DNA from 4 places in the Lactobacillus sp. wkB8 genome. Region 1 is predicted to be linked to each of the others. Evidence: predicted binding sites of a transcription regulator. Region 1 holds the regulator's gene; each other region holds the start of a gene.
The links. The regulator HrcA, encoded in region 1, represses chaperone genes, less so after heat shock. The targets are predictions, from matches to a motif close to TTAGCACTCNNNNNNNNNGAGTGCTAA.
Positions count from the first base shown of each region.

Region 1 (8,183 bases):
CAAAATAAAAAATATGTTGGGCAAGGAATTTTAGGATTTTCTACAGATAGTTGCGACACTAGTGGGAAAATATTAAGCTCTCAGAAACTCAATCAAAAAATTGCGGCAACGGAAATTAAAAAAGCAATGCAGGAATTTATCGGAGAAATCGAGCAAGTGCCACCAATCTACTCTGCGGTGAGAGTGAATGGGAAACATCTCTATGAATATGCCAGAGCCGGCATAAGTGTTGAGCGACCTAAGAGAAAAGTGCATATCACTAATTATGAACTTGAACGGGAACCATTTTTTGATGACGAAAAAGGACAAGAAACTTTTAGTTTTCAAATAGAATGTAGTAAGGGGACGTATGTAAGGTCATTAGTTAATGATCTGGGAACTAAGCTGGGTGTACCAGCAGTGATGAAGACTTTAAGACGTACAGCAAGTTCGGGTTTTGCTTTGGAGCAGGCAGTTAAATTGTCTACAATAATTGAGCATCCTGAACACGTCACTGAATTTATTCAGCCATTAGATGCTTTTTTCAAGGACTATAGTCACTCTGATCTCAGTGAAACGGATTGGACTAAGGTCAAAAATGGCGCTGCTATTTACTTGAAAACGAATGCAAAAAAGGTGGCATTACGGTACAATAATAGCGTTAAGGCAATTTATCAGAAAGATGGTACCATGTATCGCCCTTATTTAATGCTTTTACAAAATGAATAAGTGAATGAAGGTCTTATTATGGAAATAATCCATTTAACATATCCCATTAAGAAAAATATCTTCCCCCAGAAAATAGTTCTTGCTTTGGGTTTTTTCGACGGCGTTCATCGGGGACACCAAGAAATAATAAAAGCTGCTAAAAAAAAGGCACAAGCAAAACATTTACCTCTTGTTGTGATGACGTTTGATCGCCACCCCAAAGAAATTTATCAAAATAAAAACGTTACCTACATTGATACCTTGTCGGAAAAGGCATATAAAATGCAAAAGCTTGATGTCGATTATTTATTAGTAATGCACTTTAATAACGCATTTTGCCAGCTGACGCCACAAGAATTTGTGGACGAAATCATTGTTAAATTGCGCACTGATACTGTCGTTGCCGGCTTTGACTATACCTATGGGCCCAAAAATATAGCCAATATGAAAAACTTCCCTGAATTTGCTCAAGGCAGATTTGCTATAGTTGATGTTCCGAAACAGTCTTATGACGGAGAAAAAATTGGTTCAACAGAAATAAAAAAGGCGATCAGTGCTGGAGAAATGGAATTAGCAGCTAAATTATTAGGTTTTCCTTATCTAATGTCTGGCTATATTGGACATGGACTGCGCAATGGTCATAAATTAGGTTATCCAACGGCTAATTTAATTTGGGAGCCCAAAAAAGTAGTCCCTAAAGTAGGAGTTTATGCCACCAAAACTAAAATTAGAGGGAAATGGTATGACTCTATGACAAGTGTTGGTTATAATGTCACTATCAATGATGGTCAAAAACTATATATTGAATCAAATTTATTTGGTTTTGATCAAGAAGCTTATGATGAGGAAATGCTAATTAAATGGTATAAGTATACCCGTGGCGAAATTAAGTTTGATAGTTTGAAGGAATTAAAAGAGCAGATGAGTCGGGACGAGTCAGAAATTACAAATTATTTTGCAAATCATAAGTAATTATATTATCAGACTTAAAAGATAACGGTTTTTAATAAAAAAGTTAGCACTCAGCTTGACATTCTGCTAAAAGCTAGTATCATAATAATTGTTAGCACCTGAGAAGATTGAGTGCTAAAAGTGAGGGCGATATTTATGTTGACCGAACGTCAAGAATTAATTTTAAAAACAATTATCAATGATTTCACGCAGACACATGATCCTGTTGGTTCAAAAACAGTCATGAATCAATTGCCAATTAAAGTTTCGAGCGCAACAATTCGCAATGAAATGGCCGTTTTAGAAGAAAAGGGCTTAATCGAAAAAACCCATTTGTCAAGTGGTCGTGTTCCTTCTACTGAAGGGTACAGGTACTACCTTGATAACTTGGTAGAGCCCTTACAAATATCTTCTTCTGTTTATAAGAGAATCATTAATCAGCTAGATCAGCCATTTCATCAGGTAAATGACATTGTGCAGGAAGCTGCCAAAATTTTGTCTGATTTGACTAATTACACTGCTTTTGCGGAAGGTCCCGAAAATAGTGATTTAACTATTTCAGGATTTAGAATAGTCCCGCTTTTTAGTAGACAAATAATGGCCATTCTAGCAACTAGTGACGGTGATGTTCATAATCAAGTCTATACGTTACCATATAATGTTCATGGTGATGAGATTGAACGTGCCGTTCGAATGATTAACGATGAATTAGCAGGTAAAACTTTAAGTGAAGTGACACCTGAATTTCTGGAACAGACTTTAGGTAAAAAACTTAAAGTTAGTCATGTTGCCGAATTAATTGAATTGGTAAAAGATGTTATTAGCGATGCTGCTAGTGAGCAAATGTACGTTGATGGTCAGATTAATTTGCTCAATAATATTTCTTTAAGCGATGTTTCTAATTTACGTTCATTATATGAGTTGATTGAGCACAATGATTTGATTTCAAGTATTTTGAATAATGAAGCAAGTTTAAAAAGTGATAGGTATCCAGTAAAAGTAAGTTTAGGCTCTGAACTATCAAATGACTTGTTAAAAGATTACAGTCTGCTTACAGCTGAGTACAGTGTCGGCTCACATGGCAAAGGCATAATAGCTTTACTTGGACCTGATAACATGCCATATTCACAAGTAATAGGACTCCTTGAATACTTTAGAAACGAGTTAGCAAAAAAGTTGCTTGAATATTATGGTAGATTTAAATAAAGGAGGTTAGCCTTGAGTAAGGAAGAAAAAACCAAAAAAGACGTAGATGAAAATCAACGTCATTCTGAGAAAACCCAGTCACCAAAAACAGATTCAAAATCTGAGGCTAACAAGAAAACGAAGCCTGAAACTTCAGAAACAAAAATTAAAGAAAAATTGACTAAGTTACAGGCGGAAAAAGATGATCTTGAAGATAAGTTCTTGCGCAGTCAAGCAGAAATGCAAAATATGCAAAATCGTTATAATAACGAGAGAGCACAACTTATTAAATATGAATCACAGTCTTTAGCCAAAGATGTTCTGCCAGCAATGGACAATTTAGAAAGAGCTTTAGCTACCAAAGTTGATGACGAAGCATCAAAGCAACTTAAAAAGGGTGTACAAATGACCCTTGATTCACTGGTTAAAGCGATGAAAGATCACGGAATTAGTGAAATTACAGCTGAAGGTGTAAAATTTGATCCTAATTTACACCAAGCTGTTCAAACAGTTGTGGCTGAAAATGACGATCAAAAAGATCATGTTGTGCGAGTTTTGCAAAAAGGTTATTTATACAAAGATCGTACTTTAAGACCAGCAATGGTTGTTGTAGCACAATAATTGAAAGGAAGCATATCAATGTCAAAAGTTATCGGAATTGACCTCGGAACTACCAACTCAGCGGTTGCTGTTCTTGAGGGTAAGGAACCAAAAATTATTACTAACCCAGAAGGAAATCGGACAACTCCTTCAGTAGTAGCTTTCAAGGATGGAGAAATCCAAGTCGGTGAAGTTGCTAAGAGACAAGCAATTACCAATCCTAATACTATTTCTTCAATTAAGCGCCACATGGGTGAAGCTGATTATAAGGTGAAGATTGGAGATAAAGCGTACACTCCGCAAGAAATTTCAGCAATGATCTTGCAGTATATCAAGAAATTCTCTGAGGATTATTTAGGTGAAAAAGTAACAGAAGCTGTGATTACAGTTCCTGCATACTTCAATGACGCTCAACGTCAAGCTACTAAGGATGCTGGTAAAATTGCCGGCCTTGATGTTAAGAGAATCATTAACGAACCTACTGCATCTTCACTTGCTTACGGTCTTGACAAAGATGCTGAAGATGAAAAAGTTTTAGTTTACGACCTTGGTGGTGGGACTTTTGATGTTTCCGTTTTGCAATTAGGTGACGGTGTGTTCCAAGTTCTTTCAACTAATGGTGATACTCACCTTGGTGGTGACGACTTCGATAACAAGATTATTGATTGGTTGATTAAGAACTTTAAAGATGAAAACGGTGTTGACCTTTCTAAAGATAAAATGGCTTTACAAAGGTTAAAGGATGCTGCTGAAAAGGCTAAGAAAGATCTTTCTGGTGTATCTTCAACTCATATTTCATTACCATTCATTTCTGCTGGTGAATCTGGTCCATTACACCTTGAAGCTGACTTAACTAGGGCAAAATTTGATGAATTAACTTCTGACTTAGTTGAAAAGACTAAGATTCCGTTTGATAATGCGTTAAAAGATGCTGAATTAACAGTTAATGATATTGACAAGGTTATTTTAAACGGTGGTTCCACTCGTATTCCAGCTGTGCAAGATGCCGTTAAGAAGTGGGCTGGTAAAGAACCTGATCACTCAATTAACCCAGACGAAGCTGTTGCTTTGGGTGCTGCTATTCAAGGTGGCGTCATTTCTGGTGACGTTAAGGATGTTGTTTTACTTGATGTAACTCCTCTTTCACTTGGTATTGAAACTATGGGTGGTGTATTTACCAAGTTAATTGAGAAGAACACGACAATCCCAACCTCCAAGAGTCAAATCTTCTCTACTGCTGCTGATAATCAACCAGCTGTTGACGTGCACGTATTGCAGGGTGAGCGTCCAATGGCTGCTGATGACAAGACTTTAGGTCGTTTCGAATTAACTGATATTCCAGCAGCTCCTCGTGGTGTGCCACAAATTCAAGTTACTTTTGATATTGACAAGAACGGTATCGTTAATGTTTCTGCTAAGGATATGGGAACCGGTAAAGAACAAAAGATTACTATCAAGAGTTCATCCGGTTTATCCGATGAAGAAATTAAGAAGATGCAAAAAGAAGCTGAAGAACATGCTGAAGAGGATAAGAAGAAGAAAGAAGAAGTTGACTTACGTAACGAAGTTGATCAATTAATCTTCTCCACTGAAAAGACTCTCAAAGATGTTAAAGGTAAAGTATCTGATGATGACACTAAGAAAGTACAGGATGCACTTGATGCTTTGAAGAAGGCACAAAAAGACAACAATTTGGATGAAATGAAGTCTAAGAAAGATGAATTATCCAAAGTTGCTCAAGACCTAGCAGTCAAATTGTACCAAGCTAATGGTGGGGCTCAAGGTGCACAAGGTCAAGCCGGTCCGCAAGCAGGTCCCCAAAATCCTGGTTCACAAGATGGCAATTCAGGTAGCGGTTCCGCAGGCGAAGGCGAGTTTCATAAGGTAGACCCAGATAAGTAAAGGGTTTATAATTGAATAAATTAGAAAAGAACTGCCAGGAAAAGTAGTTCTTTTCTTTTGTAAAGTTAAGGAGCTTATAGATGGCACAAGAAGATTACTATAGCGTGCTTGGTGTTGATCGTAATGCCAGTGATAAAGAAATTACCTCTGCTTATCGTAAACTTGCCAAAAAATATCACCCCGACTTAAATCACGAACCGGGTGCGGAAGAAAAATATAAAGAGGTTAATGAAGCCTACGAAGTCTTACACGATAAACAAAAGAAAGCCCAATATGATCAATTTGGTTCTGCAGGAGTCAATGGTCAAGGCGGCTTTGGTGGTGCGGGCCAAGGATATAGTGATTTTGGCGGCTTCGGCGACTTTGGTGATATTTTTAATGATTTCTTCGGTGGCGCAACAGGAGCTAACCAGCGTCGTGCTAATCCAACAGCACCAACACGTGGTGAAGATTTAGACTATACTCTGACAATTGATTTCATGGATGCTATTACCGGCAAAAAGACGCAGGTTTCATACACTCGCAGTGAAACTTGCCCAACTTGCAAAGGGAATGGGGCAGAAAAAGGCACACACCCAATAACTTGCGATAAGTGTAATGGTAGTGGCTATATGACTGTTACGCAGAAGTCGATGCTAGGTGTAATTCGGCGCCAAACTGTATGTGATAAGTGTCATGGTCGAGGTGTAATTATTGAACATCCTTGTCAAACCTGTCATGGTAATGGAGTAATTGATGGTAAAAATACCATTGAAGTTAATATTCCAGCTGGAATTGATAACGGTCAGCAATTACGTTATGATGGCCAAGGCGAAGCTGGTAAAAATGGCGGGCCTTATGGTGACCTTTATATCAGTTACTGCATTAAACCTTCAAAAGAATTCGAACGTAAAGGAACGACAATTTATACCACAGTGCCAATTTCATTTGCACAGGCAACATTAGGCGATGAAATAAATGTCAAAACTGTCCATGGAGATAAAAAGTTAAAAATTCCTGCTGGTACTCAGCCGAATAAAGAATTTACTTTGCATGGCGAAGGTGTTCCTTATTTGCGCGGCAGTGGTAATGGCGATCAAATTACTACTGTTCAGGTACAAATACCAAAATCAATTAACGAAAAACAAAAGCAGGCTTTAGTTGAATTTGTTAAAGCTGGAGGAGGCTCAATTACCCCTCAGGAAAAAGGCTTTTTTGAAAGATTAAAAGAAAAATTACAGTAATAAGAAAGCAGTACTAAAATTTTTAGTACTGCTTTTTATTTTTATCGTAAAAAATTGGCAATAAACTGTTCAAAAGATTCTGATAAAATAATCTTTTGAATTGATTTGGGATTACAAAGCACTTGTATGAAACTGTTATATAACTTCATAAATTCTTTGCGATCGCTATGACTGACAGCAATCATGAAAACACAATTGATTTTATGACCTTTATCCCATTCTATGCCATTTTCTTCTAACAAAACAGCGATTTGTGTTTTTTTCGCATTAAGTTCAATGGCGTGCGGAACGGCAAATAAATTAAAAAAACAGGTAGAAGATATTGTCTCTCTTTGATATACAGATTGAATAAAATTCTCTTGTACTATACCTTCTTCTACTATAGCTTTCCCTAAGAAGTAAATGACGTCACTTTTTGAGGTTAAATTTTTGTTTTTAAAAAAGAGCCTTTTATTGAAATAAGTGGCCAAACTGTTTTTTTGTGCTATCTCATCCTTCATTTGTTTAACTAAGATTATTTTCTTTTCAATCTTTAGTTTTTCATTTTCTGAGAAAAAGGGACTAATTAGAACAAAGGGTTTGCCCATTGAATTAAATTTAATGGTCGAAATTATTAATTCGACTTGATTAATTTCGTGTTGAGTAGGTACACGCTTATCCACAAAAACTATTTGTATCTTGCTGGCAAAACTCTCTTTTAGCTGTTTAGATAAAATTTTCGAGATATGTCTGTAATCTGGACAACAGATTCCGACTTTAATCCTATCGTCTTTTTGACTTGTTTGTTCAATGACATATCCAATATAAATACTCAATAAATCTATTTCTGTAGGCGGAATTTTGACCAAAAATTTGTCTTCTAACAGTTTAGTTAGGTGTATTGCTACATCATAAGTAAAAGGAGAGGTTTCTTTCACTGAATTAATTATTGAGGTATTAGTAATAAATTGTTTGCTTTTTGCTCGTTTTAGTAGAGACCTAATATGAGTAATAAAGTGGGGCAGAATATCATCATAATCCAGAGTTAACAGATAATAATTAAACACCTCTTTGATAATCGATTTGATCGTTTTTGAGATTTGGTAATTATTTGTCATAGAGTCTAAAGACTGTTTTGGTTCAATTTGTCCGCTGATTGATAAAGCTATATACGCGATATCATTTTTAGGTATTATGATAGGCCAGTGATCTGTTAATCTGCCGCATATTCTTTGAGCAATTTGAAATTCAATTGATTCTTTAAAGACATTGTATTTAATTTTTTCAATAAAATGTGCTTGTCTATCTCTATATAAAGTGATCAGAACATTAATAACTAGATTGGTTAAATATGGCTTGTCAATATAGTAATTAAACTCTTCAATTGTAGTTAATACTATGCTCTTAACATGAGTGTAATCACTAGCAGAAATTTTTAATGACGTCATTTCCCAGCTTTTATTTTCATTTACAAGCTCGGAGACAATAATATTTCTGATAAACAGGCGCTTGTCATATTCACTTCCTGAAATACTTAATTTATTCTTTTTGCGATTTAACTTTAAATTATATTTTTTAAAATCATGCTTAATATTATTTAAGTATTTATTCAAAAGAGACGTACTCAAATAAAATTGATCCGCCAATTCGTCTATA
Region 1 is NZ_CP009531.1:1,108,853-1,117,035, reverse strand. It holds gene truB (tRNA pseudouridine(55) synthase TruB) at 1-708, shown strand, start outside; gene ribF (riboflavin biosynthesis protein RibF) at 727-1,659, shown strand; gene hrcA (heat-inducible transcriptional repressor HrcA) at 1,795-2,844, shown strand; gene grpE (nucleotide exchange factor GrpE) at 2,857-3,444, shown strand; gene dnaK (molecular chaperone DnaK) at 3,463-5,325, shown strand; gene dnaJ (molecular chaperone DnaJ) at 5,406-6,548, shown strand; gene LACWKB8_RS05180 (transcription antiterminator) at 6,590-8,183, opposite strand, start outside.

Region 2 (8,183 bases), 180 kb from region 1:
AATAGAAATTGATGAAATTAGAGGCGTTAATTCCTCTGGTGCACTGCAAACATTAATCTGGCGCGGATTAGTTAAAATAGATGGTAAAAAAGAAGCTCCCGGCCACCCAAACTTATATGTGACCAGTGACTACTTTTTACAATATTTTGGTTATCACAGTCTGGCCGACTTGCCCTTAATTGAGGACTTTGAGGATGAAAGTGTAAACGCTGAAGGCGAAATAGATTTATTTGCTGCCAAGGGACAAGCTGATAAAAATATTGCAAAAACTCAAAAAGGAGAAAAATAATGGTTTTAGAACGGTTGCAAAAAGTAATTGCGGAAGCTGGGATTGCTTCACGCCGCAAGGCCGAAAAGATGATTGTAGAAGGACGAGTGACTGTTGACGGGAAAGTCGTTACTCAGCTAGGAACTAAAGTTAACACTTTTAGCAACGTTACTGTTGATGGTGAGCCGATTGAGCGTGAAAGTCTACATACTTATTTGTTTTATAAACCACGCGGCGTAGTTTCTACTGCCAGTGACGATAAAGGTAGGAAAACAGTAGTTGATTATTTTAAAAACTTACCGTACCGGCTATATCCAATCGGAAGACTTGACTATGACACTTCAGGGTTGCTGCTGATGACTAATGATGGAGAATTAGCTAACTTGTTAATGCACCCACGCAATAACGTGGCCAAGGTTTATGTGGCAAAAATAACGGGTCAGCTTACGCCTGAAGAAATCGGTCAACTGAAAAATGGTGTCAAAATTGATCGGCGTAGATGTGCACCTGCCAAAGTAAAAATCATTAAGACCGATCGCAAAAAGAATAACCAAATTGTGCAGTTAACAATTCATGAAGGACAATATCATCAAGTCAAAAGAATGTTTAAGTCTGTAAACCATCAAGTTAAAAAATTAGCGCGTGAAAAATATGCTTTTCTAACTCTTGCTTCTTTAGTTTCTGGTAAATATAGAGAATTAACTCATGAAGAAGTTGACAGATTAAAGGACGTAGATTAACATATATGTGGAAATTAAAAATAAGTTTGTTGTCTTCATGGCAGGGTGAAAATCCCGACCGGTGGTGCAAGTCCACGACCCACGATAGTGGTGGAATCTAATGAGATACCGATAGTTAAAGTCTAGATGAAAGAAGACAGACTAAACTAAAAGCCAAGATCTATAGCTTACTTTTACATGGTCTGTTGCTAGGAGCAACAGACCATGTATTTTTTTGGAGGTAAGAATCTTGCATAAAAAGAAATCTAGTAATTTAGCTAACATAGTCGCCTATACTTTAATTGGAACGATTGCATATATATTAATGCTGCTTGAATTTCCGCTACTGACTAGTTTTTTAAAATTTGATTTTTCAGACGTGGTCATTACAATTGGTACATTTTTGTTTGGACCTGGACCCGGAGCATTCATTGCATTTGTGCGGATGTTAATCAATTTAATTTATAAGGGCTTTGCTTTACCAAGTATAGTTGGACAAACTGCAGCTTTTCTTGCTTCGCTTTCTTTTGCTTTGCCATTTTATTATCTAACTAAAAATATTAGTAAAGATGAAAAGAGTTTCTCGAAAAAATTTTTACAGCCAATACTAGGGATTGTTCTGGGGATTGTGGCGATGACTATAGTTTTATCCGTACTCAATGCTCTAGTGTTAACACCTTTTTATGCGGTAACTACAGTTCCTAACTTACCGGCAATCCATGGCTATACTGGTTTGCTTGCCTTTACGGAAAAGGTTTATTTAGGTCAATTGTTACATATTCCTTCTATGAGTGCTTATATTTTTGGCATTATTGTGCCATTTAATCTGTTAAAAGGAACAATTAATGGTGTAGTTGTTTACTTATTATTTGAAACAGTTTTACGAACATTTAAGCCTTTTGTACGGAGAAACTTCAATTTAAAAAATTAATATAGTGAAAAACCAAAATCAGTCTATTAAATGACTGATTTTTTTGTCCACTTAAATGGCAAATATGCTAAAATTAAGCAGGTTAGGTAAGGAGGTTTTCACGATGAATTATAATCAAGAGGGTCCATATCATCATTATGAACGTCCTCAGGAATCAAGGGTCAGGACATATAAGTCCGTGTCAAAAGGCTGGATTGCCCTGATAGTTTTGTTGGTTGTTGTTTTAGTAGCTCTCGTTCCTGTAGTTCATCATTTGGCTGGAAATAATAATTCTGCCAGCAAAGTTGTTGAAGTACGCAAAACAAGTAAAAAAACAATTAAGCATACCAAAGCTAAAAACTTGCCTGCTAAAAATAAAAAAGTTATAAATAAAAGCAAAACCAAGGCTAAAACTGAGATAAAGTCAAAGAAAAAATCTCAGACTAAGCCTAAAAAGAAACGTGCAGTTGTGACACAGTACGTTGTAAAAAGTGGAGACTCGTTAACAAGTATAGCCCACCACTTTAATATGTCTGTAAGCTATTTGGCACAGTTAAATCAACTTGATCCCTATAGTCAAGTTGATATTGGTCAAACATTAAAGATTAGACAATAATAATATAGAAAGGAATAGGGACTAATAGTTAATAGTCCCTTTTTTATTGGAATGCAAGTAGCAATTGATGGTCCAGCATCTGCTGGTAAAAGTACAGTAGCAAAAATTATCGCTCAAAAGTTAAACTTCACTTATATTGATACGGGAGCAATGTATCGTGCCTCTACGTGGTTAGCACGTGAACACAAACTTAGTTATGGTGATGAAAAGGGCATATTGGCTGCTATTGATCAGGAAAATATCGAACTGAAGTCTGTTGCCGGTCAACAAAAGGTTTTTGTGGGTACAAAAGATATTTCACAAGAAATTCGCACGCCAGATATTTCAGCTCATGTTTCTCAAGTATCAGCTCTTGCTGGAGTGAGGGAAAAGATGGTCAAACTACAAAGACAGATGGCTGGTAAAATGAATGTGGTGATGGACGGTCGTGATATTGGTACTACTGTTTTACCAAATGCTGCTGTAAAAATCTTTTTGATTGCTTCTGCTCATTCCCGTGCGGAAAGAAGAATGAAGGACTTTAAAGAGAGAGGCATTAAAGTAGATCAATCACTTGAAGAAATTGAACATGACATTGCGGAAAGGGATTATAAAGATTCTCACCGTAAAATCTCACCATTAAAAAAAGCACAGGACGCTATCGAAATTGACACGACTGCAATGACGATTGAGCAAGTTGTTAATGCAATTTTATTTGAAATTAAAAAAAGTCAAAAAAAACTATAAAAAAGGGGATAAAACAGTAGAAAAATCTCTAACTTTCATTTAAAATTAGAGTATGATATTGGGAGGTAAATAATGTCAGAAAACAGTAATCAATTTTTAGATGCATTAAAGCAAATGCAAGGAGTTGAGGTCGGAGATATCGTAGATGTTGAAGTATTAGACGTTGAAGAAGGTCAAATTGATGTTGGTGTTGTAAATGCCGGCGTTGAAGGTGTGATTCCTCGTCGTGAATACACTTCAGATCGCAATGTTGACCTACGTGAAGCCGTTAAGCCAGGCGACAAGTTCAAAGCTTTGGTTTTGAGAAAAGCTGGCGGTGACAAAGAAAACGGAGAATTCTTCTTCTCAGTTACCCGCTTAAAGGAAAGAGAAGCTTACGATGAATTACAAAAGGACTTCGAAGAAGGTAAGACTATCGAAGGTACTGTAACTTCATCTGTACGTGGTGGTTTGTTAGTTGATGTTGGTACAAGAGGTTTCTTGCCAGCTTCACTGATTTCTAACCGTTACGTTTCAGATCTTAAGCCTTTCATTGGTAAGACCATGAAACTTAAGATTACCGAAATTGATCCAAGTAAGAATCGCTTAATTCTTTCTCACAAGGACTTAATTGAAGAAGAACGTGAAGAAGCTTTTGATAAGGTAGCATCTCAATTAGTTGTTGGTGATGTTGTTGAAGGTAAAGTTTCTCGTTTAACTAACTTCGGAGCTTTTGTTGATGTTGGTGGTGTTGACGGTTTAGTCCACATATCCGAGATTTCATACAAGCATGTTGATAAGCCAAGCGATGTTTTGAAGGCTGGTCAAGATGTTAAAGTTAAAGTAATTGGTATTGATGATGATAGACATCGCATCTCCCTTTCGATTAAGCAAACTGAACCTTCTCCATTCGAACAAGCCACAGCTGACTTACACGAAGGAGATGTGTTTGAAGGCGAAGTAAAATCTTTAACTAACTTCGGTGCCTTTGTTGAAGTAGCTGATGGCATTCAAGGTTTGGTACATGTTTCAGAAATTTCTTATAAGCATGTTGATAAGCCAAGTGATGTGTTAAAGGTTGGTCAAACAGTTAAAGTCAAAGTTTTAAACATTGACCCTAATGAACGTCGTATTTCACTTTCAATGAAGGCTGCTGAGCCTAAGAGTTCTGAAAATGAAGGCAACCAATCACACGGTTCATACAATCGCAATTCGGTTAACAAGAAATACATGAACAATGATGATAACGGCTTTGCTTTAGGTGATATCATAGGTGACCAATTAAAAGATCGTCGTTAATTTTTAATGAAAAGACCGACTTTTTAAGTCGGTTTTTTTATTTATGAAGGAGGCTGAAAAATGGTTTTACCCGTTGTTGCAATAGTTGGACAGCCAAATGTTGGTAAATCAACGCTTTTCAACCGGATTATTAATCAACGTTTAGCAATAGTCGAAGATAAGCCTGGTGTAACTAGAGATCGCAATTATGCTCAAGCAGAATGGTTGGGTCATAAATTTGATTTAATTGATACTGGTGGTATAACTTGGTCAGGCAGTAATATTGAAGAAGAAATTAGGGCTCAAGCAGAAATAGCGATTGAAGAAGCTGATGTAATTGTCATCTTAACCAGTGTGACCAACCACCTAACTAGTCTTGATGAACGAATTGCGCAAATGCTCTATCAAACTAAGAAGCCGGTAATCTTAGCTGTCAATAAGGCTGATAATCCTGAACAGCGCATGGATATATATGATTTTTACAGCTTAGGATTTGGTGAACCTATCCCAATTTCAAGTATTCATGGAACTGGTATTGGTGATTTGCTGGATCGCATTGTTGCTAGCTTGCCGCAGGATTTAGATCAAAACGAAAACAAACAAATATCTTTTAGTGTTATTGGTCGACCAAATGTCGGAAAATCTTCCATTGTAAATCAACTTGTGGGAGAGAAACGGGTCATCGTTAATAACGAAGAGGGTACCACCCGTGATGCAGTAGACACTCCATTTGAAACGGCTGATGGTACTAAATTTAGAATCGTAGACACAGCCGGTATCAGAAAAAGGGGTAAAGTTTACGAAAAAACTGAAAAGTATTCTGTTATGAGAGCGATGGGCGCTATTGAACATTCCGATATAGTTTGTTTGGTACTGGATGCCGATACCGGTATCAGAGAGCAAGATAAGCACGTTGCGGGTTATGCCCATGAAGCAGGACGCGGCATCATTATCGTGGTCAATAAATGGGATCTACCAAAAAAGAATAGCAATAGTGCCAAAGAGTTTGAGCAAACTATTCGAACAGAATTCCAATATTTAGATTATGCTCCAATTTTATTTGTTTCAGCTAAAACCGGACAGAATTTGGCAAAAATTCCAGAAATGGTTAAGCAAGTTTATCGCAATCAGCAGCAAAGAATTAAGTCAAGTGTCTTGAATGACTTGCTTTTAGAAGCAAGTAAGTTAGTTCCTACACCTATGATTAAGGGTAAGAGACTGCGTGTTTATTACATGACTCAAGTTGCTACCAATCCGCCCACTTTTGTTGTTTTTGTGAATGACCCTGAATTAATGCACTTTTCTTATGAGCGATTTTTAACTAATCAGTTAAGAGCCAACTTTGACTTTTCTGGAACACCAATTAAGATTATTCCACGTAAGAGAAAATAGTTTGTATCTAGCAAATGCATAAAAAACACATTTTTAGATTAAATTGCTTGTTGTAGCAGGGCTTTTGTGCTATTTTGAATTCAAGGAAATAGTGATCTAGATAATCATTTATTCCTTGTTCCTTTGTTGAGGAACTAGTTAGGAATCTTTTTAGAGATTCATGTTTCAGGAGGTGAATTCCCAATGGCAAATAAAGCAGAATTAGTTAGTGAAGTTGCATCAAAGACAAAGTTAACAAAAAAAGACGCAGCTACAGCTGTTGATGCAATTTTTAGCTCAATCCAAGAAGATCTTTCTAAAGGTAAGAAAGTACAATTGATTGGCTTTGGAACTTTTGAAGTGCGTAAGCGTGCAGCCCGTAAAGGACGTAATCCACAAACTGGCGCTGAAATTAAAATTCCAGCAAGTGTTGTACCAGCATTCAGACCTGGTAAGGCTCTTAAAGAAGCTGTTAAATAGCTTAATAGTTTTTACTTAAAAGATGGTGGCTAATTCGCCATCATCTTTTTTGTTTGTTATTATTTTAAATGTAGATTAATCATGGAGGAATTAAAATGAGCTATTCAGAACAACTTCTTGATGCCATTGAACGGCAAGATTTTTCCCAGGAAAAAATTTTATTAAAAAAAGCCTTAGACAGTGATGAACCTGAAATTTTAGCATCATTGGCAGAAAACCTTGTAGGATTAGGTTTTACTGACTTAGCTAAGGAAGTATACCGCAGTCTGATTGCTCGTTTTCCCAAAGAGGACCTATTCAAAATCTATTTAGCTGAAATTTTATTAAATGACGGCAAAGACGAAGATGCCTTGACTTTACTTTACGGTGTTAAACCAGACTCTGCGGCATACCTTGACAGCTTATTAGTGCAGGCAGATTATTATCAAAGTAATGGTTTGCTCGAAACAGCCTATAAAAAGCTCTTAGAGGCTGCAAAAATTTCACCTGATGAAGATGTCGTCAAGTTTGGTTTAGCCGAACTGGATTATCTCAGCGGGCGTTACGAGCAGGCACTGTCTAGATACCAAGATCTATTAAAGCGCCATAAAACATTTAGCGAAGTAAATTTGAATGATCGGTTATTTCAAACTTTAGCCAAATTAGGCCGCTACGAAGAAGCTAGCAGAGTTATTTCCCAAAACGGCAACGAAATATTGGATATTGACAGTAAATACCAAGCTGCCTTAGTAATGCTTGCTGTTCATAAAGATGAGCAGGCTATTAAATACTTGAATGAAGTAATTGATCAAAGTCCTGATTACGTAAACGCATACCGTCTGTTAGTTGACGCATACGAGCAGCAGCATAATAATGAGCAGGAACTGCGGTCAGCTCAAGCTGGAATAGCCTATAATGAGCTTGACCCAGTTTTGTATAAAAAAGGCGCCCAAGCTGCTCTAAGAATTAATGACTTTAAAACTGCAGAAGAATTATTGCAAAAGGGAATAAAATTTTTACCTGAAAATATCGCATTGCGCATACAATTATCTAATCTTTATGTAAAAGAAAATAAAGATGAAGAAAATATTGCCCTGTTTAAGCAATTGGATGATGAAGATCTTGAACCACAAGTGCACTGGAACCTGGCAATTTCCTATCAAAATTTAGATCAAAGTGCAAAGGCCAAAAGTGAATTTTTATTAGCCTATCCTGAATTTAAAGATAATAGTGCATTTTTAAAACAAATGATCCGCTTTTTCAATACAGAGCCTAATGCCAAAGAAATTGTCAAAGAACTTTTCGAAAAGTACCTGAAACTTGAACCTGAAGATACAGAAATGCAGGAAATGTATGACAACTTGAATTTTAAATAAAAAAGTATCGTAATAAAAAAGCCCATTTAAGGGCTTTTTATGTGCTTAAATTTAAACCAGTTAAAACTATTTTCTAATTAGTAAATGGTGCCTTTTTTGCTTGTAAGTAAAGCCTTCACCTAAAACCTCGTGTACTTCAATTACACTGACAAAAGCTTGCGGATCCTCAGCGGCTATCAGTTCTTTAACCACAGGAATTTCTCTGGGAGAAACTACCAGATAAATCACTGGTCTCTTTGTTTTTTTATAGCCACCACGAGCTTCAAAATAAGTAAAACCGCGATCTAATTTCAGGTCAATCATTTGGGCGATTTCTTGGTAATGATCCGAAATAATTAATAGTCCGCGAGCAGAATAGGCACCTTGTTGCACAGCATCCATTACTCTGGAAAGAATAAAGGCGGCTACCAGCGTATACATAATATGCTTAATGTCTAAATATGATAAAGATGACAGCAAAATGATGGTGTCGCAGAAAAGA
Region 2 is NZ_CP009531.1:924,424-932,606, forward strand. It holds gene scpB (SMC-Scp complex subunit ScpB) at 1-289, shown strand, start outside; gene LACWKB8_RS04335 (pseudouridine synthase) at 289-1,008, shown strand; FMN riboswitch at 1,036-1,150, shown strand; gene LACWKB8_RS04340 (ECF transporter S component) at 1,238-1,918, shown strand; gene LACWKB8_RS04345 (LysM domain-containing protein) at 2,022-2,513, shown strand; gene cmk ((d)CMP kinase) at 2,565-3,239, shown strand; gene rpsA (30S ribosomal protein S1) at 3,312-4,517, shown strand; gene der (ribosome biogenesis GTPase Der) at 4,578-5,888, shown strand; gene LACWKB8_RS04365 (HU family DNA-binding protein) at 6,072-6,347, shown strand; gene LACWKB8_RS04370 (tetratricopeptide repeat protein) at 6,443-7,702, shown strand; gene LACWKB8_RS04375 (YitT family protein) at 7,769-8,183, opposite strand, start outside.
Region 2: LACWKB8_RS04345 (LysM domain-containing protein) is a predicted target of HrcA. The motif match lies at 1,963-1,989, and genes of this name have one in related genera.

Region 3 (8,183 bases), 450 kb from region 1:
AACAGTTTAGTCTTTAGAGTTAAGCCGTTTGCTTTAAAAGTATTAGATCTGGTTTCCGGAGTATAGTGATGTGCCGCGTTCCAGTTTCTTGAAGAAGATTTTGAGCTGCCCTTCCATGTAGAAACTTCCTTGGGACCATTCTTAGGTGTCTTGTCAGCTCTTGCTATACCCTCTTTTTTATCTGAACGGACAGTAACGTCTACACTGGCTTTAGCCTTGCCGTAACTATAATCAACTGTAGTCTTACCAGGAGTATTTGAACTAATCTTTGACTTGGAAACTGTGACCTTGCTTGCATCAACAGCTGTACCCGCACTATCAGTCACATAATTAATGGCATCTTTAGTGTTGAACGAATATTTATCATTTTGAACCAGACTGACGTTTTTTGCTACAGAAATCTGGTTTCTGGCAAAGAAGTTTTGACTAACCCAGCCGACAGTCTTGCCGTCAACAATTATCTTCCAAAACTTGCCTTTTTTAGTCGCAATTGATTGCTTGGACTGGATTTGGGCATGTTTGAAATACTTAGTTGAAGTAAACTTGCCTGACGGGCCCTTTTTCGAAGCATTATGATAGACTGCATAAGTACCATTACCGGCTATTTTAGTGACAGCCTTGTGGTAGGTTTTAGCAGAAATATAAGAATTATTACTCCCAACAAATAAGCCGACTGCAGCTATAGTGCCAGCAACCAGCAACTTATTTTTAAAACTTTTTTCCATTAAACTTTCTCAACCTTCCTATAAATATAATATAATAATAGTTTTGCACTTTTTATGGCATAAATCAATAGTTACTTGTGTTATAAAATAAAAGATACCTTATCATTAGATTTTTAAAATCATTTAAGATAAAATATAGACTTGTTATCTTTAAATAAGGGAGTAGTTTCATGGGTGAAACACCAAATAATTCTAAAAAGATGATGTGGACAACTCTTGCTACCATGGCTTTTTCCATTGTGTGGAGCTTTGGTAATGTTGTTAACGGATTCATATATTTTGACGGCACCAAGGTAATTTTCAGTTGGATTATTATTTTCCTGCTTTTCTTTATTCCTTATGCTCTGATGGTCGGTGAGTTAGGATCTGTTTTTAAGGATTCTGAAGGCGGCGTGGCCTCATGGGTTAATGCCACTATTGGTCCCAAATGGGCTTATTACGCCGGCTGGACATTCTGGGCAGTTCATGTGGTTTACATTTCCAGTAAAGGCACAGGCGGTTTAAGAGGAATGGCCTGGGGGATTTTCGGCAATACTAATTGGTACGACAGTTTACCAACTGCCTGGACACAATTAGCTACGCTAGTGGTATTTCTCTTCTTTTGCTGGGTAGCTAGTCGCGGAATTCCAGTTATTAAAACTTTGTCAACTATTGCTGGAACTTCTATGTTCATCATGTCAATTTTGTTTATTATCATGATGTTTGCGGCTCCAATGATCAACCCACACGCTAATTTCTATACTATTAACTGGAATTGGCAAAACTTTATGCCAGATTTCAATACGAAGTATTTCACTTCTCTTTCTATTCTGGTATTCGCTGTCGGTGGCGCTGAAAAGATTTCGCCGTATGTTAATAAGTTGAAGAATCCGTCTAAGAACTTTCCTAAAGCTATGTTGGGCTTAGCCGGAATGGTTATGATTTCTGCGATTTTAGGAACAATTGCTTTAGCATTAATGTTCGATCCTAAAACTGTAAATGGCAATTTAAACGAATACATTTCAAACGGTCCGTACATTGCCTTCCAAAAATTGGGAGAATATTATGGTGTAGGCGGATTGTTCCTGTACATCTATGCTTGGTGTAACGTAATTGGGCAATTTTCTGCTCTGGTAATCAGTATTGATGCACCTTTAAGAATGTTATTAGGTGGTAAAGAAGCTAAAGACTTTATTCCTAAGAAATTATTAAAGGTCAACAAGCATGGTGCCTACATTAATGGTATCTGGATGATCGTTATTCTTTCTGGTGGTATTATCGCGCTGCAAGCAATTATGCCTGATGCTCAAGCTGTAATGGCTCAATTAGTTAAGCTTAATTCAATTGTCATGCCAATGCGTTACCTTTGGGTTTTCATTGCTTACTTAGCTTTACGTAAGCAACACGAAAAATTCCACACCGGACTTGAAAACTATCAGATGACTAAGCACCAATGGCTGGCATACACAGCTGGTGTGTGGGGTTTGGCAGTAACTATTGCTTGTTGTTTAATGGGGATGTATTCTAACGATCCGTTTACACTTTGCTTGAATATTGCCACTCCAGTAGTTTTATTACTGCTCGGCTTGATCATGCCAACAATTAGACGTCGGGAAGAAGCCAAAGCTAAATAAGCTGTAACAGTTAAATATTCGTAAAACCGCCTAGCAATTGGCGGTTTTTTATTTAGCAAAAATGTTAAACTGTATTTATCAAGAAGGAGATGAGAATTTTGCCTAATTTTGTAGATGATGCTGAAAAACTGCTTAGAAGTCACCATTTAAAAGCTACTAAGCCGCGATTAAAGATTTTGGAATACCTAATGGCGCATCACAATCATCCAACTGCTGCAACCATTTATAATGCTATTAGTGGTGCTGAACCAACTTACAGGGCAACGGTTTATAACACACTCAATAAGCTGGTTGAGGCTGGAATTGTAATCGAAATTAAAAATGGCGATGATTCTCTGCATTATGACTATTTTGTCAAACCGCACTTTCACATCATTTGTAAAAATTGCGGCAAAATTGCTGACGTTTACTACCCTGACTTTGATACGATTGAAAATCATATGAGAATTGAAGCAGAAAAGCAAACAGGTTACACCACATCTTCCAGTCATGTTGAGATATATGGGCTGTGTCCAGAATGCCAAGATAAAGAAAAAAGAGCTGACTAGCTCTTTTTTTATATGGTTGGAAAACTATCTTTTGTTTTTTTCTGCTCTAATTCAGCTGCCAAATCAATTTTTCTACTAGCGTTTTTGCCTAATTCAGCCAGTTTCTGGTTCATATGACAGATATCATGACAAGCAGGAGAGGTAATTTTAGACAAGTTATTATCTTTTGAATCATTTTTGCTGCGAATTTGACTTGTAGAATTCAGACTGAAATTTTTATTATGTAAGCAATTATCAAGCGTCCTGTCAATTACTTGTGCTTTGTGATAGGCCTGATTCATACTGCACAAGTTACTATAGCAAGCTAAACTCAAAAAACTCAATTCATTCATTTCCTTACTCCATTCTAAAAGATATGATTTAGCTTCAGGAGTTTGGTTATCAAATTGAAAGATATCTTTTTTGATCCTTTGATCTAGTTCATTAAGCAATTTTTTCTTTTTTAGGGCAGCTTGCCTAGGCTTTTCAATACTGCTTCTTAAATTATCAGGTTTCCCTTGTGCCCGCTTAAAGTAATTCCATAGCAACACGACAATTTTATATATTAGGAAGATTAAGGCAACAGTAGCAGAAATCAAGATTAAAATACTTAGAGTTGCACAGACGCCTTTAATTAAAGGAATATTTAACCGGTCTAACATCTTCAGCATTATTCCGATAGCAAATAGTATCAAGGTAGAAATAGCTAAAGCCAGTATAATATTAGTTTCCGGTGGCTTTGCTAAAATCAAATCTTTTAATTGCACTTGATATTCAAAAATCTGATGATCCTGATTAATATTTGCGGCAATTTTCGGATAAATCTGTTCCAATTCGTCATCGCCATTCATAAGAATTTTGTATGCTCTACATGAAATCTTCCCCAGTAATCTAACATAGTTTTTACTTTTCCGCTCTTGAAAAAGAGCAACTTTTAACGATTGCTCTAAGAAAATAATTAATTCTTGTCTATTTAATAATTCAATATTTGTCATAATGTTTTACTACCAAAACGATTTTAGTCAAATAATTATTAACTGCCTTCATGATCTATTGATTGAATATATTTGTAGCTAATTCAGTTTATATCCCTATTAACTTAACAAAATATAAGTCATGACTTATTTGTTAAATATAATTAGATGTAAAAGCGCTACAAGTAATCATAAGACTGAATTAACGGTTTTTGAACATTGTATAAATAGAATTAAAAAGACAAATTTAATTAGTAGTTTATAATCATTTTATTAATATACAAATTTGGTATCAACCAAATTAAGTGATTTTAGTGCTAGCAAGGCTATTTAATTCACTTTACTTTTTTAATTTATCTATAAAATAATACTCTTTTTCGATTATTATAATATGATATGAAATTGGATATGAATATACTTTTTTGTTTTTGTTTACAAGACAGCTTTTTAGAAATTTTAAAGTAAAAAAATAAGAGCCATACGGCTCTTATTGAATTATCAATCTAGTTGACATTCGCGCTTACTAACAACTCAGCTCTTTGAGCCAAATTGACGTATAGTTTATTATCGCTAACTGACATTCCTTCTATTTCGCGACCTGTATCAAATGAATAAGTATCTTTCAACTTACCATTACGACCAATCTTAAAGATCAAGTCGTTAAATGCCAAGTAAAAGTTTTTATTCTTAGTATCGTATGTGAAACCTTGAATCGGAGCGTTATTGTTCACAAAATTGCCATCTGTCTTGCCTACTAATTGTGGATACCAATTATCTCCCTTACGGGTAAATTCCCAATATTCAAAACAATTGTTTTCGGTATCGTGATAGACAGTATACATGTCATAATCTGAAACAATCACACCATTTTGGAAGTAGCGGGGATTCTTTTCATCCCCAACCCAAGCTTTAATTGTCCAAATCTTGTTAATTTGTAAATCACTTTTACGGATTTGTAACAACTCCTCTGAATCAGTGGTGTTTTTCAAAGTATTATCATTATTCAAAACATAAATATATTTATCACTTGCACCCATTGCCTGACCGTGACCAATTGGGATATATGGACTTACTTTGATATGTTTAACGTAATTGTTGAATTTCTTTTGCGACATATCTAGCAAATGTTGCGCATTGTATGGATTAGTTAACTTGTTCAAGTCGTAGCCAACAATATGACCAGACATTAAGTTTGTATGACTTAAAAGACTAGTGTAAGCCCAGCCATTAGAAACTGTCACGCCTTCTGGTATGTGACCAACCCGGTTTATATTATCGTCTGTTGGGTCAGCAACACTCAGTAAAACTGGTTGATAGAATTTAGTTTTTAAAGTCATATCCCCACTAGTCAAAGTGTGTTTGCTGGTTTCCGGTGTATATTCTGTAGGGCTAATATAATTTATTGATGAACCATAGTGTGTCTTCCACGCTTGATAGTCATTCGTACCGGGTTGAGCAGTTACTGCATTTACTGCATCAGCGTCAACCATACCTTCCTTGGTGCTCTTTCTGACTGTAATCTTAACAGTTGCAGTTGCATCGCCATAAGTGTATTTCACTTTATATGTCTTAGGAGTCCAGCAATCAATGCTCTCGCGTGAAACAGTGACCATGCTATTATCAATTACCGTTCCCATATAATTGGTTACATAAGAAATAGCGTCTCTAGTCGAAAAGCTGTAAAAATCATTACGCACCAAAGAAATAGTCTTAGGCACTGCTATTTGATTTCTAGCAAAGTAATTTTCGTTAACATAACCTACTTCACGCCCGTTAACATAAATGCGCCAATAACGGTACTTTTTCGTTTCAATCAGTTGGTCTGATTGAATATGGCTATAACGAAAGTTAATACCGTCAGCTACCTTGGTTTTAACTTTACCATTAGTAACTTCCTTCCAAATCTTATAGTTTTTGTTACCAGCAACCTTGGTCATCATTGAATAACCCGTAACTACTTGCTTTGGTTTAGGCTTTTTAGTATTCTGATTGTCTTCACCCGTCTGGTCAGAGTTGTTGGTATTATCAGTACTACCATTATCGGTATTCGTGTCTGTATTTGCATCAGTTGAGTTATTTGATGACTTATTATCATCTTGAACTGGCGGCTGAGGGCTATCTGAATCTGCCGCAACTGATGTAGTTGATAGACCGGTGTAAACTAATAAACCGGCAACTAATGTCAGTGAAATTGTTGCTATCTTCTTATAAAGCTTCAAAATAAATCCTCCAAAAATTAAATTTATACTTAAATTATATAATAAAACCTTCACTAAAAAGAATACAAAATTAATACACTTTCATTGACAGCAAGTAATGTAAGTGATTTAATTAGCACTGTACTTGATAGAGTGCTAATTATATTTAGGAGGTAGAAAGATGCTTGTACCTACAGTTATTGAACAAACTGCACGTGGCGAACGTGCATACGACATTTATTCACGTTTGTTAAAAGACCGTATCATCATGCTTAGTGGTGAAATTAACGATGATATGGCTAACTCGATTATTGCACAATTATTATTTCTTGATGCTCAAGATAATACCAAGGATATTTCACTTTATATAAACTCACCTGGTGGAGTAATTACTTCTGGTTTGGCAATCATGGATACCATGAACTTTATTAAATCAGATGTTTCAACCATTGCCATCGGTATGGCAGCCTCAATGGCTTCCATTTTGTTAACCAGTGGTGCAAAAGGTAAACGTTTTGCTTTACCTAACTCCACGGTTTTAATTCACCAACCTTTAGGTGGTGCTCAAGGCCAACAAACTGATATTCAGATCGCAGCTAATGAAATCTTAAAGAGCCGTGAAAAAATTAACCGTATTTTACATGAAACTACTGGTCAGCCTTTGGAAAAAATCCAAAAGGATACTGAACGGGACAACTACATGACAGCTGAACAAGCTAAAGACTATGGTTTAATCGATGAAATAATGGTTAACCAAAAGAAATAAGTATTTAAAAATTTGTGTTTTAAAAAGCAACCTATCAAATGATGGGTTGCTTTTTTATTTTCTCAAATTTTGTGCCATTTCGTGTATTTTCTTAAAACGATGATTGGCTCCAGACTTCGAAATAGGGCCATCTGGAGTTTGCTGTGCTATTTCTTTCAGCGAGAGTTCAGGTTCATCTAAGCGCAATCTGGCTATACCCTGCAATTTCTCTGGGATATTCTCTAAACCGATTTTTTGTGCTATTAGTTCAATGTCTTCAACTTGTTTGGCAGCCGCATTGGCTGTTTTTTTCAAATTAGCCGTGTCGCAATTTACTAGCCGATTGACGGAATTACGCATATCTCTCATAATGCGCAAATCCTCAAATGCCAACATCGCATTTAGAGCGCCAACAATGTGCAAAAAGTCGCCGATTTTTTCAGCTTCTTTCAAATAGACAATATAGCCCCGCCGTCTTTGTGTGCTCTTGGCATTAAGATGAAATCGTTCATTCATAATAGTTAACAGGTCATTATTATGATCCTGATAAACTGAATATATCTCTAAATGATAACGGCTGGTAGTAGGATTATTAACACTGCCACTTGCTAAGAAAGCGCCACGTAAATAGGACATTGCACCCTCACGTGACTCTATGATCCTTTTTGGTATTCTGGTAATTAAGTGAAGGGAAGGAGTAAGAATTTCCAAATTTTGCAATATTTCTTTGACATGATTTTGCAATCGCACCAAATACTGATTATTTTTCTTCAACTTCATTTTGCGCGAAACTATTAATTGTGGTTCTACTTTGTAAGCGATTTTTATTAAAGAAAAAATTCGTCTAGCGATTGCAGGATTTTCAGTAGTAATGTCAAGGCTAAACTGGTGCTCGTGAAAATTCAAAACGCCGTTCATACGTAAAAAAGCTGCCAGTTCAGCTTTGGCATGTTCGGGATGAATTTTTAAAGAAGTTAATTCTTTCTTCACGTTACTTGCATAGCTTGCCATTATTTTTAGTCCTTCCTGCGAGCCATCGCAGCAAATGCCAGATTAATAATTTCTTTGGCTACTTTTTTACCATCGTGAAAGACTAGCCCACTTCGCTGATCAATAAAATCAGCGGTAATGACTCTGCTTCCCTGCTCCCGCAAGCCCTTATAATCGTTTTTAACAGGTTCAAGATAAGCATCATAATCGTTAGGGTTAAACTTAGACATATCAATTTTAGCGCCATTGACTAAAGTGGTATTAATATAATGTCCGCCCAAATGCTCGTTAATTACCTTAACATGCTCACAGTCTGAAAAATGATCAGTTTCACCTTTTTGCGTCATAATATTACAAATATAAATGACTTCTGCGCTTGTTTTTCTTACTGCTTCGCCTAAATTGGGGATC
Region 3 is NZ_CP009531.1:655,684-663,866, reverse strand. It holds gene LACWKB8_RS03290 (GW dipeptide domain-containing protein) at 1-725, opposite strand, end outside; gene LACWKB8_RS03285 (APC family permease) at 896-2,338, shown strand; gene LACWKB8_RS03280 (Fur family transcriptional regulator) at 2,437-2,886, shown strand; gene LACWKB8_RS03275 (hypothetical protein) at 2,895-3,860, opposite strand; gene LACWKB8_RS03270 (SH3-like domain-containing protein) at 4,343-6,058, opposite strand; gene clpP (ATP-dependent Clp endopeptidase proteolytic subunit ClpP) at 6,219-6,803, shown strand; gene whiA (DNA-binding protein WhiA) at 6,858-7,793, opposite strand; gene yvcK (gluconeogenesis factor YvcK family protein) at 7,799-8,183, opposite strand, start outside.
Region 3: clpP (ATP-dependent Clp endopeptidase proteolytic subunit ClpP) is a predicted target of HrcA. The motif match lies at 6,171-6,197, and genes of this name have one in related genera.

Region 4 (8,183 bases), 220 kb from region 1:
CAATATTAGATGGCTTTCCTGGAGTTATGCTAGCTTTAGCACAATTTTATATCTTAGAAAACAATAATGAAATAAAAAATAAAATTGAACTTTTGGCATGCAATTATCTAAATGACTTAAACAATTACGAGATACATATTTCTTCCTCGACGTCTGGATTATTGACAGGACCATTAGGAATATCTGCTGTAATAGATATTTGGGCACAAATTGGTGAGGAAAAAATCTTTTGGAATGAGTTGAATAAGAGGTTTTATAAATCTATTGAATTTCTACTTGATTTTTGGTCAACAACGAATATAAATGATCTTCAAAGTAAGTTTAAAGGGGATTGGATATTTGGTTTTCCTGGAGTTTTAACTTATATTTGTAACTGTAAGATTGCGCATCAAAATGAAATGAAATATTGGCGGTTTAAAAAAGCAGTGCAAAATATATGTAAAAATGACTTATTCAAGTTTAAAGTCTATGATAATTTTAGCTTAAAAAATTTAGGAATGGCACATGGTACAAGTGGCATTATTCTTTCAATTCTAGAGTATGAACTAAGTTTTTTAAACAATATCGATATTACAAATAATACATATTTGTGGTACAAAGATGTATCTAAATCAATAATTAATTGTATTGATCGATATACAAATGATAGTTACGACTTCTATGATTTTCTACCAAATAGTGGAAATAGACTTCAAACCTCTTGGTGTAATGGACTTTGTGGTCTGTTACCCTTAGCCAGTATAATGGAAGATAAAAAAATATTATATAAAATAGCAGAGTTCTTAAATAAAATTACTCCATCTTCAATTAATTCTATTGATGAAGGCATTTATTGTATATGTCATGGTTTTGGAAGTATAGAATATGCTAAATATTATTTAAATAATTCACATTTAGATATGTCCTTATTTAAATTCAAAAATTATTGTATATTACCTGATATTAATAAAACAAAAGAAAATGATATAGGTTTTTTATCTGGTTTGGGTGGTTTTCTAGCACTAAATGCAAGTATCATAAAGAAACAAAGGTGTTGTTTTGATTGGATGCTTGGTATGAATGATTTTTTTTAATTCGTTTATACAAATACATAACGTATTATTGACTTTCTATCATAATAAATTTTATGAATGACTAGAACAATTACCGTTTAGAGAGCGCGCAAAACTATTACAAAAAATTATAGATATACAAGAATAAGGTCTGTCAGTTGTGCAACGAATGGAGTACAACTAAAAAGTTAGACATTTTATCATTACGCAATACTCAATGCACGGTTCCGATATTTAATCGGAGTCGTGTATTTTAGTTTGTTTGATCTTCTAATATGGTTGAATCAGTAAACGTATTCAGCGAGAATTGCTTTCATTTGTGCCAACGAAGCAATTTTGACCTGGTTGAGCTTCTCTCGGCGCATTATCGTGGCAGTTGCCCTTACGCGACATGCTTTGCTTGATCTTCATCTGGCACAGTCGGGCCTGATAGCCGTTGTTGCGGTATTGAAAGCCCTGATCTGAATACAAAATAGGCTGGGCTGTTTCAGGCAGTTTTTGCTTGAGCTCTGCCAGCATGTCATAAACCAGCCTCATGTTAGGCGAATAGCTGACTTGACAAGCCAGTATTTCCAGTGAGGCCTCATCAATGACCGGTGAAATATAAACCTTTTTGCCTGAAGTCAGCTTGTATTCGGTAATATCCGTGTGTAAGACGTGGTAGGGTCTGGTTTCATTAAACCGCTGCTTTAAAATGTTTTCCTTGATTACGCCTGCAGGGCCCGCATAAGAACTGTAGCGTGCAGTGCGCCTGCTGTAGACTCTGGTCTTTAGTCCCAGCTGCCGCATCAGCTTGCGCACGGTATTGGGCGCATAGCTAAAGCCTTGATCTAAGAGTGCACCATGCATACGTCGATAACCGTAAGTCTCATCACTTTCTTGGTAGAAGATAGACTTGATTACGCCTTTAACAGCAGCGTATTTATCTGATCGGTTCAATCGGTGACTGCGGTTGTCGTAATAAGTTTTGCGGTTAAGGTGCAGCTTGGCAAGCAAAAGCTTTAACGGCACCTCAGGTCGCTCAGCCCGAATCTCCACGGCTATTCTGGTTTTTTGCCGGTTGGTGAGCGCGGATATCGGGCAGCCACTTTTTTTAGGATTAAGTTATCCAATTCTAAGTCGGCTTTTTGTGCCTCTAGCTCAGCGACCTGACGACGCAATTGTTCTACTTCGGTTAGCTTCTTAGTGGGTTTAAGCTTCTTCTGACGCTTCTTTTTAGTCATGGTTGGTGGTCTCCCCATGGATTTTGGGAGCAGCCCAGAGTAGCCTGCAGCCTGATAAGCCGCCAGCCATTGTCTTACTACTGACCGCGAAAGATTAAAAACTGCGGCTACCCTGAGTACTCCCATGTGATGTTCATGATAGAAGCGTACCACATTTAGCTTGAATTCAGGCAAATAAGTTTGTCGGGTGTGAGTAACCTTTAAAGCGGCTAAGCCATGTTTACGGGCACGTTCTGCCCAGGCCCTAATCTCGGTATGATCAATGCCGTATTCGCGTTCTAGTTTAGCTAAAGAGGTTTGGTGGGATAAGTATTTACTACAAATTTCCATTTTCAAAGCAGTTGAATATTTAGTCATGAAAAAAGTGCTCCTAATAGTCAGATTAATGTCTAACTATTATGGAGCACTTCACCAATCTAGAGGGTTAACTTCAAAGACACATCATTTGGATGTGCCTTTTTTATTATCTCTTAAAAATCTCTGTAGAAAGCGATCAAGTTGTATTTGTCACACGGATTAAAATTACAACTCTCATAAAACCTGCGCGTTTTAACGGTATTTTCTGTCAACAAAACTTTCTGTCTGACAGAATTATATTTCTTTAGCACTCTGTTTATTAATTTCGTACCAATTCCTTGTCTTTGATAAGCAGGATTAACCAGTAAATCTTGGATATAAATGATGGTCAAACCATCACCAACTACTCTGATTAATACAACTAAATGGTTTTGATCATAAGCGCCAATAGCAAAAAGCGAATTTGCAAGTGCCTTTTGCAGTTGCCGAGGATTTTGCGTATAGGAACTCCAACCAACGCTTGTGTATAAATTTATAAGTTGTTCCATAGCGATATTTTTGTCAGCTATATATTTCATTTTTATTCCTCCTTAACTAATTGAAAATTAAAGAGCAATACGTAATTTTTCCATGTGCACCTCCCAATTTATTTTTATAAAGCCAGTAAAATTATTATCTTTAAGTTTAAACTACTGTGGTTTTAAAGCAATACTACATTTATCAAGTTTTGCAAACAAAAAATTAATTAATAGTTAGCAAAGTAATTTACTGTAGATTGAAATATAGAAATAGTAAACAAGAAGGCTGATTTATTCCTATTTTTGTTGCGTTTCCTAAATATGGATTATTTTAGTCAAAGCTATCCAGTTCAGTCAGTGCCTTTTCCCAAGCATCATTTGCCTCAGCGAGCTGTTTTTGCGCTTCAGTAAGCTGCTCCTGCAAAGGACCTAATTTGTCGAAGTTGGTAGCAATTTCAGGATCAGCCATTTGATTTTGAATATCTTTTTGCTCTTTTTCTAATTCCTCAATCTTGTTTTCGGAATTCTCAACCGCTCTTTGTAATTTACGTTTTTGTGAATCACGGAGCTTTTGTTCTTGATAGGACAATTTGTTTTTATTTTTTTCGGGATCAATGACAGTTGTGTCTTCATTAGCAGACGTACTTGCAGAAACAGCATTTTGCTTAGTTTTCTCGTTTAAATAATAATTATAATCACCCTCATAAACTTGTGCATTGCCGTTTTTAATCTCTACAATTTTATTAGCTAATTGATTGATAAAATAACGATCATGGGAAACAAATAACAAAGTGCCGTCAAAATCTTGCAATGCTTTTTCCAAAACTTCCTTGGCTTCAAGATCCAAATGGTTCGTAGGTTCATCCATTAGGAGAAAGTTGTTGTGTTCAAGTGATAATACAGTTAACGTTAATCTCGCTTTTTGACCACCAGATAATTGTCCGACAGTTTTATCAATATCTTTTGCGGTAAATAAGAAGCTGGCTAAAATTGAACGAACATCACGTTCAGGCATCGTTTTATGTCTGTCCCAAACGGTATCAATCACAGTTTTAATAGGATCAAGGAGTTGCAATTCTTGGTCATAGTAGCCAACGTCTAGTGCAGCTCCGTATTTAATTGCACCATTCTGAGGCTTTAACTTTTTCATAATGGTTTTGAGCAAAGTTGATTTACCGATACCATTTTGACCGATCACTGCCACGCGGTCGCCTTTATTTATTTGTAAGGAAATATCGTGTACCATTGTTTTTCCCGGATATCCAATGGTTAGATTGCGTAAAATTAACACTTCTTTGCCTGAAGGTCGCTCACTTGTGAAATTAATACGCACTTTATTTTTGTGCTTCGGGGGAGTGATCCTGTCCATTTTTTCTAATTGTTTACGGCGGCTTTGAGCTCTTTTGGTGGTTTTAGCTCTGACGATATTTTTTTGTATAAATTCCTCGTCTTTTTTGATTTTTTCTTGTTGCTTTTCGTAAGCTTCTTCTTGTTGCCGGTTGCGCAGTTGGCGTTCTGCTACATATGCGGAATAATTGCCTTTAAAGACAGTTAATTTGCCAAACTGCAATTCAAAAATTTGAGTTGCTAAATTATCCAAAAAATATTGGTCGTGGGAAACTACCAAGATAGCTCCAGCATAGCTTTTTAGGTAGTTTTCGAGCCAATCTAATGTGTCTAAATCAAGGTAATTGGTCGGTTCGTCCAATAACAATAGCGGTGGTTTACGCAAAAGTAGCTTCACAAATGCCAGTCTGGTTTTTTCTCCTCCAGAAAGGCTGCCAATCTTTTTTGACCAAGTTGCTTCTGGGAAGTTGAACCCGTTTAAAATACTTTTAATATCAGCTTGATAGGTATATCCGCCTTGTTGTTCAAAGTCGAATTGCAATTGGTCGTATTGTTTTAACAATTCTGCATTTTGGGGACTTGCAGCCATTTTCTTTTGTAAATCTGCTATTTTTTGGCTCATATTAATTAAAGGGGCAAATACACTGAGCATTTCTTCCCAAATAGTTTTACTTTCGCCTAAAGCATTTTCCTGAGCAATATAACCCACAGCGATATTTTTATTGATAGTGAATTCACCATGCGTGGCTTCTTCTTCACCAGTCATAATCTTAAGTAATGTTGTCTTACCAACACCATTAGGTCCAATAAGACCTATTCTTGCATTCGCGTCAATTGAAAAATTGACATTTTTAAATAACGTATTGGCACCAAATTGTTTTTCTAAATCGTGCCCTTGTGCAATTATCATAATTTTTCACCTAGAAACCATTTTAGCATATTGACTAGATTTCTTGTGTGAGAGTTTTGAAGGTTAATATAAAAAGAATTACTGTTTGTGTTTAGTTGACACAAAGCTAAGAAAGAATTGTCATTAAGCAAATTCGCTATTATTGAGAGCATTGCTGAAAATAACATAGTATAAATTTTTGCTCAAAATATGTTATTTTTAGCTAAAAAGCGGTAGATTGTGAAAAAAACATTTGCAAATGGCATAAATTTATAGGTAGAATAATAGTAATTGCTGAATAATTCACAAAAACGAAATATATACTATACTTAATCAATTGGAGGCTTTTAAATGGAAAAGATCAAGATACCCACAGCAACGGCTAAAAGACTGCCTTTATACTACCGCTATTTAATTATTTTGAATGAAGCTGGTAAAGAAAAAGTGTCATCGACTGAATTGTCAGAAGCAGTTCAAGTTGACAGTGCTTCAATTAGACGTGACTTTTCCTACTTCGGTGCTTTAGGCAAACGAGGTTATGGCTATGATGTTAAGAGCTTGCTTTCTTTTTTCAAGAAGATTTTAAATCAAGATACTTTGACTAATGTCGCTTTAGTTGGAGTTGGTAATTTGGGGCATGCCTTACTGAATTACAATTTCAAACGTACTAATAATATCCGTATTTCTTGCGCATTTGACATTGATCAAAGGATCACGGGGAAAATACTGAGTGGCGTTCCGGTTTATGAAATGGGGGAGTTAAAAAAACAACTTAGTGATCAACAAATCTCTATTGCTATCTTAACTGTACCTTCTGCCACTGCTCAAAAGACGGCTGATGACATGGTTGAAGCTGGTATTAGGGGGATTATGAATTTTACTCCTATTCGTTTATCTGCTCCCTCCGGCATTAGAATTCAAAACGTTGACTTAGCCACTGAATTGCAAACTCTTATTTATTTTCTTGATTCTGATAAAAACAATAAATAATAGTAATCATACCAAAAAGTTATTAAACAAACGAATTAGCACTTTAAACAAAAAAGTGCTAATTTTTTCTTGCATTTTTTGGGAAAAGGGGTTATTATCATAGATGTAAGTTAGCACTTGATGAGCAAGAGTGCTAACGGCACATTAAATTAACAAAAATTAATTGTAGGAGGGACAAACGTGTTACAACCAATTGGTGATCGCGTGATCGTAAAAGTTAAAGAAGAAGAAGAAAAAACTGTAGGCGGAATCGTCCTAGCTTCTAATGCTAAACAAAAGCCAACCGAAGGTGAAGTTGTTGCTGTCGGTGAAGGTAATTATGCTGAAAATGGCAGTAAAATACCTATGACTGTTAAGGAAGGCGACGTTGTTTTATACGATAAGTATTCCGGTACAGATGTTAAATACGATGGTGAAAAATATTTAGTCCTTCATGAAAAAGATATTTTAGCAATTGTTAAGTAATTAAGGAGCGCATAAAAATATGGCAAAAGATATTAAATTTTCAGAAAAAGCAAGACGTTCCCTACTAAAGGGCGTTGATAAATTAGCTGACACTGTTAAGGCAACTATTGGTCCTAAGGGTAGAAACGTTGTTTTAGAGCAATCATACGGCAACCCTGACATTACAAACGACGGTGTAACTATTGCGAAAGCAATTGAGTTAAAAGACCACTATGAGAACATGGGTGCTAAGTTAGTTGCTGAAGCAGCACAAAAAACTAATGATATTGCCGGTGACGGTACTACTACTGCTGTTGTTTTGACTCAAGCAATTATTCGCGAAGGCATGAAGAATGTTACCGCTGGTGCTAACCCTGTAGGTGTTCGTCGTGGTATTGAAAAAGCTACTAAGGCTGTAGTTAACGAATTACACAAGATTAGTCACACTGTTTCTTCAAAAGACCAAATTGCCCAAGTTGCTTCTGTATCTTCAGCTTCCAAAGAAGTTGGTGATTTAATCGCTGATGCAATGGAAAAAGTCGGTAATGATGGTGTCATTACTATTGAAGACTCACGTGGTATTGAAACTGAATTGTCAGTAGTTGAAGGTATGCAATTTGACCGTGGTTACCTGTCACAATACATGGTAACCGATAACGACAAGATGGAAGCTGATCTTGACAATCCATATATTTTAATTACTGATAAGAAGATTTCCAACATCCAAGACATTTTGCCATTGTTACAAGAAATTGTGCAACAAGGTAAATCATTATTGATTATAGCTGACGATGTTTCAGGCGAAGCTTTACCAACATTAGTTTTGAACAAGATTCGTGGTACATTTAACGTTGTTGCGGTTAAGGCTCCTGGCTTTGGTGACCGTCGTAAAGAACAACTGCAAGATATTGCCGCTTTAACTGGTGGTACAGTAATTACTGATGATTTAGGACTTGAATTAAAAGATACTAAGATTGATCAATTAGGTCAAGCTCGTCGCATTACTGTTACTAAGGATTCAACAACCATTGTTGATGGTTCTGGCTCTGATGAAGCTATTAAAGATCGTGAAGATTCTATCAGAAAGCAAATTGAAGAAACTACTTCAGACTTTGACAAGAAGAAACTGCAAGAACGTTTAGCTAAATTAACTGGTGGTGTAGCTGTTATCCATGTTGGTGCTGCTACTGAAACAGAATTAAAAGAACGCAGATACCGTATTGAAGATGCTTTGAACTCAACCCGTGCTGCTGTTGACGAAGGTTACGTTGCCGGTGGTGGTACTGCATTAGTAGATGTTAAAGATGCAGTTAAAGACCTTAAAGGTGATAATGCCGATGAACAAACTGGTATCAACATTGTTTTAGAGGCATTGACTGCTCCAGTTCGTCAAATCGCTGACAATGCTGGTGAAGACGGTTCA
Region 4 is NZ_CP009531.1:1,329,673-1,337,855, reverse strand. It holds gene LACWKB8_RS06255 (lanthionine synthetase LanC family protein) at 1-1,073, shown strand, start outside; partial or broken gene LACWKB8_RS09275 (IS3 family transposase) at 1,256-2,632, opposite strand; gene LACWKB8_RS06240 (GNAT family N-acetyltransferase) at 2,746-3,150, opposite strand; gene LACWKB8_RS06235 (ABC-F family ATP-binding cassette domain-containing protein) at 3,422-5,347, opposite strand; gene LACWKB8_RS06230 (redox-sensing transcriptional repressor Rex) at 5,678-6,316, shown strand; gene groES (co-chaperone GroES) at 6,497-6,781, shown strand; gene groL (chaperonin GroEL) at 6,801-8,183, shown strand, end outside.
Region 4: groES (co-chaperone GroES) is a predicted target of HrcA. The motif match lies at 6,427-6,453, and genes of this name have one in related genera.